4 regions of the Desulfobaculum sp. genome follow, and region 2 is predicted to be linked to each of the others. Evidence: predicted binding sites of a transcription regulator. Region 2 holds the regulator's gene; each other region holds the start of a gene.

Region 1 (3,074 bases), on a different contig from region 2:
CGTTTTCGTACTGGGAGAAGCGAGCAAGGTTACGCTGGACCACGACGTCGTTGTTGAGAATCTGCGGCTGGCCGGAACCACCACGGATGCACTCAACAACCTTCTTCATGTAGGAGTCCTTGAGCTTGGGATGGAAGAGCAGCGTCAGCGTGGGCTGGATGTTCTTCATCTGAATCTGGGTATCCAGAAGCAGTTCCTCCAGCTCGGTGCTGGCGTCGTTGCCGTTGGCGTCCACGCCGCCGATGGTGATGCTCTGGCCGGTGTGACCGGACAGGGTCAGCGCGTAGGAGTTGCCCTGGTACTCAGCCAGCTCAAGGTGCTTGATCCACTGGAACTTCAGGAGCGTGAGCACCTGTTCCTTGGTGAGGCGGCCTTCCTCGATGTCCTTCTTGTAGAAGGGGTACATGTACTGGCCATAGCGGCCCGGAGAGGTGGCGCAGGCCATCTGCTCAATCTCGATGGCGAGGTGCGTGAACCAGAAGGACTGGATGGCTTCGCGGAAGTTGCGCGCGGGGTACTCGGGCACGCGGCGGCAGATTTCAGCGATTTCCAGCAGCTCGGCCTTGGCCTTGGGATCGCTCTCGTCCTCGGCGGTCTTCTCGGCGAGGTCGGCGTAGCGGTGAGCGTGCTTGATGCAAGCTTCGAGGGCCACGATCATGGAGCGGTAGAGATCGTGCTTTTCCTTGTTCTCCAAGGTGGTGGGGCAGTTCTCGAAGCGGGAGCGGATGTCGTCGATGAGCCAGCGCAGGCCCTTGTTGAGCACCATGGGATAATCGGCAATGCCGGAGCCGCTGGCGACGCTGACGTTCTCGTAGTACATGCCGGCCTTGGCAAACGGCTTGGGATTGATGCCGTACTTTTCCTTGAACATCTTGTTGTTCAGGTCGATGCAGGTACGGCCCTTCCAGCGCTTGTAGGTCTTTTCCAGAAGTTCCTGCGTCTCGGCGGGGATTTTCATCTCGCCAAGGGAGGCCATCTTGGCCATCTGCATTTCTTCCTTAATCCAGGCAACGTTCCACTCGGGGTAGGCGTACACGCCGGCGCGGACGCCGGTGAGGGTACCCACGATGGGGTTGCCGTCCAGGAAGATGTTCTTCTTGGTCAGCACGCGCTCGAACAGCTTGGCGCGAATGTAGTAGGTGGATTCACCACGGAACTCTTCGTACACCTCGTTCAGGAACTGCAGGCGTTCGGGGTCCATGACCTGGGGGGCGGTCATCAAAAAGTCTTTGAGTTCCTTCACGCGGCTGTCGGCCGTATCCCAATTGATGCCGTATCCCGCGGCTGCGGTTTCGGCAGGCTTATCACACGTACACGTCGTCATTTCCGTCTCCTGTTGCTGTAAAGATTATCCCTGAGGTGATGATCCTTGCGGAGCTTTCTTGCTTGTTCGATTTGGAACTTGCACGGGGTGTGCCAGAGGGCACAAGCGGTGAAGATATGCCCTTAAGTTACTGTTTTTACGGGATGTTTTTCCTTCTACAGGCTTTACTTTTTAGGTGAAAAAAGTTTGCAATTTGAAAAATTTCTTTCTTTTTACAAACAATTCTTTCATTGTGCTGGGGCCAAAAGGGTGGCAAAAGCCCTCCCCACCCACAAATGCAGCAATGAGGTTGTGAAAAATGAACGTTGACCCACTCGCCTTTGCCAATGTGTCCCGCAGGGACGTCCTGACTTCCGCCATGCGCAGCATTTGGGAGAATCTTGGCTTTGGTGTGGCCGTGGTGAACGCGGACGGCATCTGTGAATACATGAACACCATCCAGCGCCGCGTGGACGGGTTCAGCCGCATCCATGTCGAAGGGCAACACATCACCAGCCTCTACCTGCCCTACGAGCTCTCGCGCATTCCCACTATGGAATGCCTTGAAGACGGCAAGCCCCTGCTCAAAAAGTCCTATTACTACAAGACCACCAACAACTATCTGGCCAGTACGGTGTCGGACTTTATTCCGCTGTTCCGGCGGGGGAAGAAGGACGGCGTTATCGCCTTCACGCTGTGGACGGGCACCACATCCGTCGCCGACAGGGCGCGGGGGTGTGCCGGTTCGGCGCGCAGCTCCGGGAAGAATACCGACTGCTATACCTTTGACTGTCTGGTGGGTGATGATCCGGCGCTGCGCGAAGTGCTGGACGAAGCCCGCACCGCCGCAGCCACGCCCTCGCCGGTGATGATTTGGGGCGAGAGCGGCACGGGTAAGGAAGTGTTCGCGCAGGCCATCCACTCGGAAAGCGATCGGCGCAGCAAGTCCCTTGTGCCGGTGAACTGCGCGGCTATTCCGGAAAACCTGCTGGAGGGCATCCTGTTTGGTACGGCCAAAGGCGCGTACACCGACGCCCCGGACAAGCCCGGCCTGTTCAAAGAAGCCGATGGCGGCACCCTGCTCCTTGACGAACTCAACTCCATGCCCCTTGGCCTGCAGGCCAAGCTCCTGCGCGTGCTGCAGGAGAAACGCGTCCGCCGCCTTGGCTCGCATTCGGAAATTCCCGTGGACGTGCGCGTCATCAGCATCCTGAACGAGGACCCGTTCACCGCCATTCAAAATGGCCTCCTGCGGCGCGACCTGTTCTACCGCCTTGCCGTCGTGGGCATTGCCGTACCGCCCTTGCGCGAACGCAAAAGCGACATCCAGCTTTTGGCGCGAACCTTTATTGGGCGCTCCAGCCTGCCGGCATCTGGCAAACCCGTTGTTCTGTCCGACGACGTCCTGCACATGCTGCAGGACTACGACTGGCCGGGAAATATCCGCGAACTGCTCCATGTCATTGAGGGCAGCCTTGCCCTACTTGGTGAGCGCCCCGCCATTGAACGCGACTGTCTGCCCCGACACTTTCGCGATGCCTACCGAACTGGCGTCTCCCTGGGCGGCCCCAATCTCGGCGGGGCCCAGCAGCCCCAGCCTGCCCCGGCTCCTGAGCCGGAACCCGCCTTCTTCGACTACAGCACCGTAAAGAAAAGTAGCGTCATCCCGCTGAAGGCCTGCGTGCAGGAGTACGAAACCCAGTGCATCCGTAACGTCCTGCGCCTCACCGGCGGCAACGTGGCCAAAGCCGCACGCATCTTTCAAATCACC
Region 2 (3,074 bases):
TGACGGGGGCGGCAAGTAGCATGAGTGTCCTTTCAGCCAATGATCTGTGCAAGATCTATGGGCAGCGCAAGGTTGTGCAGGATATCGCCGTCAATGTGGCGCAGGGCGAGGTTGTTGGTCTGCTTGGCCCTAACGGCGCGGGCAAGACCACCACGTTCTACATGCTGGCGGGCATCATCAAGCCCAACGGCGGCGCGGTGCACCTTGACGACGAGGCCATCACCATGCTGCCCCTGCACGAGCGCGCCCGCCTCGGCATGAGCTACCTGCCGCAGGAAAGCTCCATCTTCAAAAAGCTGTCCGTGCGGCAGAATCTGGAGATTATTCTGGAGCAGAGCGGGCTGGACAGCGCAGAGCAGAAGCGGCGCGCGGACCAGCTGCTGGACGAGCTTGGCATCACGCGCCTTGCGGACCAGAAGGCCATGCACCTCTCCGGCGGTGAGCGCAGGCGGCTCGAGATCGCCCGCGCGCTTATTCTGAATCCGAAATTCATGCTGCTGGATGAGCCTTTTGCGGGGATTGACCCCATCGCCGTGGATGACATACAAGGAATTGTACGCGGGCTGAAGGAGAAGGGCATTGGCGTGCTCATTTCCGACCATAACGTCCGCGAAACCCTGCGTATTTGCGACAGGGCCTACCTTGTCTACGAAGGCCGCATCATCCTGAGCGGCACTCCGGAAGAAATTTGTGCCGATCCTAAGGCTCGCCGGGTCTACCTTGGCGAGACGTTCTGCCTGTAACCTTCCGGAAATTCTATATAAATCCCTATATTCAAGAACCTTGCCAGTCTTGGTTGCAAGCTTGTTGTGAATGTGGCATGGTGCTTGTGCGGTCGGTAACGAAGTCCGCACAAGCACCATTTTTTTTAGATGCCGTAGGCACTGTCGCACTTCCGCCCCCTTTGACGGGGCAGCCTGATACGGAATCTGCAACGCCAACATTTCGCAAGAAGACATAAGCCAACATGGCACTTGAACTACGACAACAACTCAAGCTCTCTCAGCAACTGGTCATGACACCGCAGTTGCAGCAGGCCATCAAGCTGCTGCAGCTCTCCCGCGTGGAGTTGGTGGACATGGTCCAGCAGGAACTCCTCGAGAATCCCCTTCTGGAGGAGGCCGCCGTCGAGCCGTCGCAGGAGAAGGCCGAGGCCGAGCAGGACGCCCGGTCGGCAGAAGCCGTAGACAACGGCGAAGCCATGGCCGATGGCGTTGGCGATCAGGACGCGATGCAGGGCGCGGATTGGGAAAACTACCTCGGGGAGTTCTCTTCCACGGGGCGGCAGTCCTCGGCGCGTGAAGCGGAAATCCCGGAGGAGGGCTTGTCCTTTGAGGCCCGCCTTTCGTCCAAGCCATCGCTGGAAGGGCATCTGGAATGGCAGATCCGCCTCTCGGACATGACGCCGGAGCAGGTGAACATCGCAGAGGTCATCCTCGGCAACCTTGGCTCGCAGGGCTACCTGCAAAGCACCGTTGAGGAAATCGCCGAGGAAGCCAAGTGCTCCGTAGACGCCGTGGAGGAAACGCTGCACCGCGTCCAGCGCATGGACCCCGTGGGCGTTGCCGCCCGCGACCCGCGCGAGTGTCTGCTTGTGCAGCTGGAGGTCAACGGCTACGACGACCCCATCCTGCACTCCCTCGTCAGCGACCACCTGGAGGACCTTGAAAAGCGCCGCTACAAGCCGCTGGCGCGCAAGTTCCGCCTCACCCTTGAAGGCCTCAAGGAATACCTCGACTTTCTGCAAACCCTCGACCCCATGCCCGGTGCTGCCTTTGGCAGTGGCGAGGCGCAGTACGTCAGCCCGGATGTGCACGTCTACAAGTACGAGGATGACTTCGTCATCGTACTCAATGACGACGGTTTGCCGCAGCTGACGGTCAATGATTTCTATCTTGATTCCGTGAAGGATGGGCGCGGCGCGCCGGAGAAGGAATACCTGCACGAGCGCCTGCGTTCCGCCCAGTGGCTGATGAAAAGCCTGTACCAGCGCCAGCGGACCCTCTATAAGGTTATGGAGAGTCTTGTGCGCTTTCAGCGTGGGTTCTTTGAGCATGGCGTGACCCGTCTGAAGCCCCTTATCCTCAAGGATGTGGCCGATGACATCGAGATGCACGAATCCACCATCAGCCGCATTACCACCAGCAAGTATGTGTCCACGCCCCATGGCGTGTTCGAGTTGAAATTTTTCTTCAACAGCGCCCTCGGTATGGACGACGGATCGCAGGTCGGCTCCGAGAGCGTGAAGGCACACATCAAGGAACTCATCGGAAAGGAAGATACCAAAAAGCCTCTTTCGGACGAGAAAATCGCCGAGATCCTCAAAGGGCGGCTTCAGGTCAACATCGCACGGCGAACTGTTGCCAAATATCGCAGCTCCCTCGGCATACCGTCCTCCTCCAAACGCAAGCAGGTCTTTTAGGAGGGGCGGAGCGGCGACAACACCCTTTATTTTCAGGCTGAATGCAAGTACACTTTCCTCTATGGTGAGTATTCGATCCAACCCCAGCAGTTAAGGAGGATCGTCGATGAACATCAGCTTGACCTTTAAGAATTTCGAGCCTTCGGACCATCTCAAGCAGTATGCCCGCAAGCGCTTTGAAAAGCTGATCAAGTACGCCGATACCGGCAATGCCGAGTTGCAGATCAACCTGAGTGTGGAGAAGTTTCGCCACATCGCGGAGGTCTCGCTTGCCGGGGACAATATGAACATGTCCGCCGTTGAGGAATCGGAAGACATGTACTCCTCCATCGACCTTGTGCTGGACAAGATGTCCGCACAGGTCCGCAAGATGCGTGAAAAGGACAAGGACCGCCGCCGCGCGCGCGATACCGTGCGCCAGGAGGACGTCGCCGCCCTTGGCGGATTCGACGCCGAGGACATGGACGCCGCATCCGGCCCTGTCATCGTGCAGGCCGATACCTACACGCCCAAGCCCATGATGGCCGACGAGGCCGCCATGCAGCTGGACACCTTCAAGTATGATTTCCTCGTGTTCCGCAACGCTGAAACCGAACGGGTCAATGTCATCTACCGCCGCAAGACCGGCGAGTACGGCCTCATTGATCCCGGG
Region 3 (3,074 bases), on a different contig from region 2:
AAAACGCCCCGGCGCAAGCATATGCTGGCCCGGGGCGTTGTGGCGTCGTCATTATGGCGGCCCGCTAGGCGTCGCGGCCTTCAAGGTAGTCCGCAATCATGCCGTCGTAGCGGTTGGTCTGGCGGAAGGTGGCGGCGGCCATATCCTTGCGCAGGGCAAGGGGGGCCTGCATGCCGTTTTCCGACAGGGCGGCGGTGATGCGCTCGTAGTGCTGGGGGCCGGGGGCCACAAGCACGGAGTGGAAGTTTTTGGCGCTGGCGCGCAGCATGCACGGCCCGCCGATGTCAATCTGCTCAATGGCGGCCTTGAGGTCCAGGCCCTGTTTGGCGGCTTCGGCAAAGTTGTAGAGATTGACGCAGATGAGGTCGAAGGGGGCGAGGTCGAGCTCGCCAAGGGTCTTCATGTGGTCGGGGTTGTCCTTGTCGGCGAGGATGCCGGCATGGATGTGGGGGTGCAGGGTCTTGACGCGGCCGTTCATGATTTCCGGAAAGCCGGTCACGTCGCTGACGGAGTGGACGGTGAGTCCTGCGTCCAGAAGCATCCGGCGCGTCCCGCCCGTGGAGAAAAGTTCGACGCCGTTGTCGGCAAGAAAACGTGCAAATTCAACCAGTCCCGTCTTGTCGGTCACGCTCAAAATGGCGCGACGGATTGGCACAAGCTCCATGTCGAATCCTCGCTGAAAGGGTTATCTGTTGGGGAGGCTGTGCCAGAAATTGTGGCGCGAGGCAAGGCAAGACGGCTCCGCCTCCCGCTGGCTGGGGTGCCTGGCACCCCAGCCCCAGCAGCTCTGGTCGGGGCTGGGGAACCAAGCGGGGAGGGGAGATTATAGTGTCATCGGAAAATGCCGGAAGGCGGGAGTTCGGGAGGGAACCAGAACGTCACGCGCGGCGGCTTTTCCGTTATGACCCAAGCTGGTCGAGAAGTTCGCGTGCGGCCTCGTGGGTGGGGTCGCCTTCCAGAATCTTCTCAAGGTGCGTCTTGGCCTCGTCATTGCGGCCAAGGCACGACAGGCAACCCGCCATGGAGTAGCGCACGTCGTGCTTGTCGGCATCAATGGCAAGGTAGTTCTCCATGTGGGGCAGGGTTTCTTCGATGCGCTCCAGCGCATGGCCCAGCTGCACCAGCATGAAGATGGCGATGAGGTTCTCGGGGTTCTTTTCGAGGGCTTCGACAAAGTGGCCGAAGGCTTCGTCATTGCGTCCGAGCTCCATTTCCACAAGACCCATGCCGGCGAGGGACTTGTCGTCCGCAGCCACATCGGCGGCCTTGCGGTAGAGGGTCAGCGCCTTTTCAAGCTCGCCCTGCTGCACGGCGATGGTGGCCAGACCCAGATAGGGGTCGGGGTGCACGCCGTTGCAGGAGACGGCTTTGTCGTAATACTCGCGCGCCTTTTCGAGGTCGCCCATGAAGAGATAGCACTCTCCAAGTTCCTTGTTGATCTCGTAATCCAGATGGTTACTCATTGTTTTCCCCTCCACGTGGGACTCTGTAGGGTCAAAATTTTCCGGCACTAAACCATATGCAGATTTCGGGCCAGGTTGCCTGTCTTACGGTCCGGAACTTCGTGCCCGGTGCTTTTTTGTGTGCAACGCACATGCCAAAAAGCTGCGCTATCAGCCATGATTCTTTGACGCTTTTTTGGTGCGGCACTGGGCGGTGGAATGACGAATCTTTGCACTTTTCCAATCATATCAGCGTGTTAATCGTATTGGCACATCCGTTGCTTTGGTCACAGTGCCTCAAGGTGTGCGGGGAGAGCCCTGCGCCGGGGTGCCGCATGCTGTATGCGGCGAAAATGTAGGAGGAACATGCAATGAAAAGCCTTTTCGGATCGCATCTGAACCTGACCGGAAAAGTCCTGGACATGCGGCTTATGCGTCAAAATGTCGTCATGAGCAATCTGGCGAACCTGACCACTCCGAACTACAAGGCCCGCCGCCTTGAATTCGAAGAGGACTTGCAGGCTGCTCTCGACCTCGACGCCAAGGGCAAAGTGACCAAGACGAAAAAGGACCATATCCCGCACGTTTTTGATGCCAATTCCTTTGGCCCCGATTTGGTGAAGAAACTGAAGCATCGCGTCATCCATGGCGAGGACAATGTGGACCTCGACAAGGAAATGGCGGTCATGGCCAAGAACACCCTGATGTACAACGCCCTGACCACCGTGATGAAGAAGAACTTCGCGGGCCTGAACAAAGTCATCTCTGAAGGAGGGCGATAAGTCATGGCGGATTTCATGACAGCACTGGACATCGCCGCATCCGGCCTGTCCACGGAACGCACCAGCATGAACGTTATCTCCATGAACCTGGCCAACGTCAAAACCACGCGCACGCCCGAGGGCGGCCCCTACCGCAGGCGCAGCGTGGTTCGCGCGTCCACCGATGTGGACTCGCCGTTTTCCAAGGTCATGCAGGACACCATGACGCGTGAATTGCAGGGCAGCCGTGTCCTCGGCATTGCCGAAGACTCCCGGCCCCTCAAGCGCGTCTTTGAACCCGGTCATCCCGATGCCGACGAGCAGGGCTACGTGTCCTACCCGGACATCAACGTCGTTGAGGAAATGACCCACATGCTCACCGCCACCAGAGCCTACGAGGCTGGCGTCACCTCCATCCAGTCGGTGAAGGGCATGTTTAACAAGGCCCTGGAAATCGGCCGCTAGCGCTAAGGGAGCAGAACAATGGTTGATATTCGCAGCGTTGGCCTGAGCGCCTACCGCAGTGCCATGCAAACAGGCAGCATTAATGGCCTGAACGCCACCCCGAACGTGGCCAAGACGGAAAAGAGTTCCTCCAGCTTTGCCACGGCCGTGGATACCGCCGTACGCAAGCAGCGGCTGGACGAGCCCATCACCGCCGCCCGTGCGCAGGAGCTGGCCAAGCAGTTCATGGAAGTGGAAAAGCCGTTTTCCGAAACGGTGACGGAATCCCTGACCAAGGTGAACGAACTGCAGGCCGACAAAAAGGCCATGATTGAGGATTTTGCCTCCGGCCGCACCCAGAATGTGCACGAACTGATGATCTCCCTCCAGAAGGCCGGTGTCGCCATGCGGATGACCTCCGCCGTGC
Region 4 (3,074 bases), on a different contig from region 2:
CGGCGGCGTCCTGCGCAATGCTCAGCACCAGCGGCTCCACACTGCGGGCGGCATTGATGAAGGCGGCCCGCTGGTCATTGAGGGCGTGGCGCGTCTTCACCAACTGGGCAAAACTGTTCACATAGGCGTCAAGGTCGCTGGTCAACTGCGAGCGCAGAGCGGAATCAATGTCCACAGAGGCATCAAGCGCCGTGCGCATCTGGCGGACGGCCCCGGCAAATTTCTGCTCCGCCTTTTCGCTGCCCCGGATGATAAAGTCCTTCTCGTAACGGCGCAGCATCAGCTGGCGGTACTGCAACTCCGGCGCGTCCACGCGCGCAAAGGTGTTTTCCATATCATGCACGCTGCGGCGCATCTCGCCGCGCAGGCCCTGATCCTCCGTGAATCCAAGGCGCTCCTCGTACAGAACTGCCGTCTTGAAGCTGCCCTCATAGCTTTCAAGGAAGCTCAGCGCCTTCCCGGCTCGCGCCGCAAAGTCCGGGTCGTTGTGCTGAAGATGGCGCAGCCGCGTGCGCACGCTACCCAGGGCGTCTATGGTCTTGTCCGCCCATTGGCGCTCCATGCGCACAATAAAATTCTTTTCATGCCGCCGCGCCTGAAGCATGGCCGCTCCGGCGCTGCTCGCTTCCTTCTCCAGCAGCATTGTCTGCCGCACACTCCAGCCGCCATACACACTGATGGCGAACACCGCGACCAGCCCAACAAGGGCTATGGCCCCTATGCTGGTCAATTTCATCCGTACAGACATGTCCTCTCTCCCTAACGGACCGAAGAACCTTCGGCCCAATGCAAAATTGTCTGTGAACACTCTATCCGCAGATTGCTCCAGAGCCGTACTGCATATCCCTCAGGCGCAGTATGACTTCAATACGCTCAAGCAAATCTATACAAACAACTTTATCATTTGAAATCAAAAGCTTTTTTGCCGCCGCGCGCATCTTTCTGCCCGGCCACGCACTCGGGACGCAGGCCGCAGCCACGCATCATCTTCCGCTGCATGACGATGATGCAAAACGTGCCCCCGCCTGTGTGAGCGCACGCATTCACTCAGCACAAAAGCGCAACTCTTGCAAGGTGCAACCCCTGCGAAAATAACCGTCATTCGGGGATTTTAAAACATCAACCCCTTGCGCGCCGTGCCTTGGCGGGGCGCGCAGCACATCCGCCGCACAATCCTGCACATTCTGGCACGGCCTTTGCGATATCCCCCTGCGAAGGCAAAAAATGCCTTCCGGGCAATAATCGGTAGTGAAGGAGAACACGTATGAGTTTTTCATCCATGTACGTAGGGACGACGGGCATGAAGTCCCACGGCGAACGCATGGGCAATATCGGCAACAATCTGGCCAATGTGAACACCCTCGCCTACAAGAGCGCGGACGTTCACTTCCAGACGCTGATGAGCCAGTTTGCATCCACGGGGTCCTCCCCGGATGTAAGCATGTCGCAAAAGGGGCTTGGCGTCGGGCTCGGCGGCATCCTGACGGACTTCAACATCGGCGGCTTTCAGCCGGGGGCCGAGGCCACGGACCTCGCCATTGCCGGGGACGGATTCTTCCGCGTGACGCAGGACGACAAGGTCCGCTACACCCGCGCGGGCAATTTCCGCTTCGACAAAGAGGGCTTCCTTGTGGACCCCAACGGCTATCACGTGCAGGGCAAGACCATTGACGACAACGGCAACGTTGCCGCCGCCACAGCGGACATCCAGCTGACCATGGGCGAGGGCGGCCTTGTTACCGTGCCGCCAAAGGCCACGTCCGCCGTGTCGCTGAACGTCAACCTCGGCCTTGCCGCTGACGAAGAGCGCACCTCCGACGCCACGGACCCGTTCTTCGCCCTGCTCAAAAGCTGGGACGGCACCAATGAGGATGGTCCCCTTGGCACCGAAGCAACGGCCTACTCCGCCGCGGTGAAGGTGTACGACGACCAGGGCAACGCCCATACCCTCAACGTACACTTTGACCCTGCCTCCGCCAGCAACGCGGGCGGCGAGACCACGTATGAATTTGTTGCCGGATTCGACCCCGGCGAGGATGGCCGCGCGGCAATGGCGGGCACCAAAGGCGCGGGCCTTGTACTGGCGGGCACCCTGACGTTTGATTCCACGGGCCAGTTGAAGGGCATGTCGGCCTTCAACTACAGCGGCACCGGCGACGCCACCGACCCCGCCAACTGGGTTCCAGCTGGCGTCTCCGAAGATGGCGCACCCACCTTCGACATGACCTTCCTCAGCGCCGACGAGACCGGGGCCACGGTAACCTCCGGGCAGAGCACCATCAGCCTCGACCTTGGCCTGACAGGCACGGGCTTTGACAGCGGCGCAGTCGCCTCGGCGGCGGACATCGGGACCGACACGTCCCTGCTGCCCACCATGACCGGGGCCACACCCGCCAGCAGGCCCACAACCAACTTCATGGGCACCAGCTCCACCATTACCAAGTCGCAGGACGGCTACGCCGAGGGCTTCCTCTCCAGCATCAGCGTGGACCGCAGCGGCGTGATGGTCGGCAACTTCTCCAACGGCGTGCACAAGGACCTGTTCCAGTTCTCCCTGTTCACCTTCACCAATGAATGGGGCCTGAGGCGCGAAGGCGCCAACCACTTCAGCGCCACGCAGGATTCCGGCGAAGCCGTCGAGGGCACGCCCGGCGAGGCCAACTTCGGCGTCCTGTCCGAACGCACGCTGGAGACCTCCAACGTGGACATGGCCGACCAGTTCGTGAAGATGATTTCCACGGAGCGCGGCTTCCAGGCCAACTCCAAGGTCATCACCACCTCGGACTCCATTTTGGAGATGCTCATCAACATGAAGCGCTAGTTTTTCAAGCGCGCAGCAAAAAAGACCGCCCCCACCGCACACTGCTGCTGTGGGGGCGGTCTTTTTTTGTGCCATTAAAAAAACGGAGCGCCCCCAAGGGGACGCCCCGTCTCCAATCTGACAAAAGGCCGTCAGGCTACAAACCAAGTGAGGACTTGAAGAATTCGTAATCAATGCTGGAACTCACCAACTGCGCGCCCTGACGGATTTTGATGATGTCGCGCAGTTTGTGGCGCGAAAGGATGCTCTCCAT

Evidence for each region. Region 2 encodes sigma-54, which starts transcription at its own class of promoters, with help from an activator protein. Its sites were predicted from a motif close to CTGGCACGGNNNNTGCTT; they were not measured.
Region 1: a site for sigma-54 is predicted at 1,403-1,420, ahead of ACY69P_RS07360 (glycyl radical protein). Genes of this name have one in related genera too.
Region 3: a site for sigma-54 is predicted at 1,709-1,726, ahead of flgB (flagellar basal body rod protein FlgB). Genes of this name have one in related genera too.
Region 4: a site for sigma-54 is predicted at 1,185-1,202, ahead of ACY69P_RS04590 (flagellar hook protein FlgE). Genes of this name have one in related genera too.

Annotation. Positions count from the first base shown of each region.
Region 1 covers NZ_JBUDSW010000084.1:4,538-7,611, reverse strand. Annotated here, with positions in the region: gene ACY69P_RS07360 (glycyl radical protein) at 1-1,324, opposite strand, end outside; gene ACY69P_RS07355 (sigma-54 interaction domain-containing protein) at 1,623-3,074, shown strand, end outside.
Region 2 covers NZ_JBUDSW010000070.1:5,345-8,418, reverse strand. Annotated here, with positions in the region: gene ACY69P_RS06495 (LptA/OstA family protein) at 1-19, shown strand, start outside; gene lptB (LPS export ABC transporter ATP-binding protein) at 21-743, shown strand; gene rpoN (RNA polymerase factor sigma-54) at 968-2,422, shown strand; gene hpf (ribosome hibernation-promoting factor, HPF/YfiA family) at 2,529-3,074, shown strand, end outside.
Region 3 covers NZ_JBUDSW010000016.1:16,624-19,697, forward strand. Annotated here, with positions in the region: gene ACY69P_RS01995 (IMP cyclohydrolase) at 65-664, opposite strand; gene ACY69P_RS02000 (tetratricopeptide repeat protein) at 900-1,463, opposite strand; gene flgB (flagellar basal body rod protein FlgB) at 1,814-2,224, shown strand; gene flgC (flagellar basal body rod protein FlgC) at 2,228-2,668, shown strand; gene fliE (flagellar hook-basal body complex protein FliE) at 2,687-3,074, shown strand, end outside.
Region 4 covers NZ_JBUDSW010000045.1:8,394-11,467, forward strand. Annotated here, with positions in the region: gene ACY69P_RS04585 (methyl-accepting chemotaxis protein) at 1-748, opposite strand, end outside; gene ACY69P_RS04590 (flagellar hook protein FlgE) at 1,265-2,821, shown strand; gene ACY69P_RS04595 (phosphotransacetylase family protein) at 2,958-3,074, opposite strand, start outside.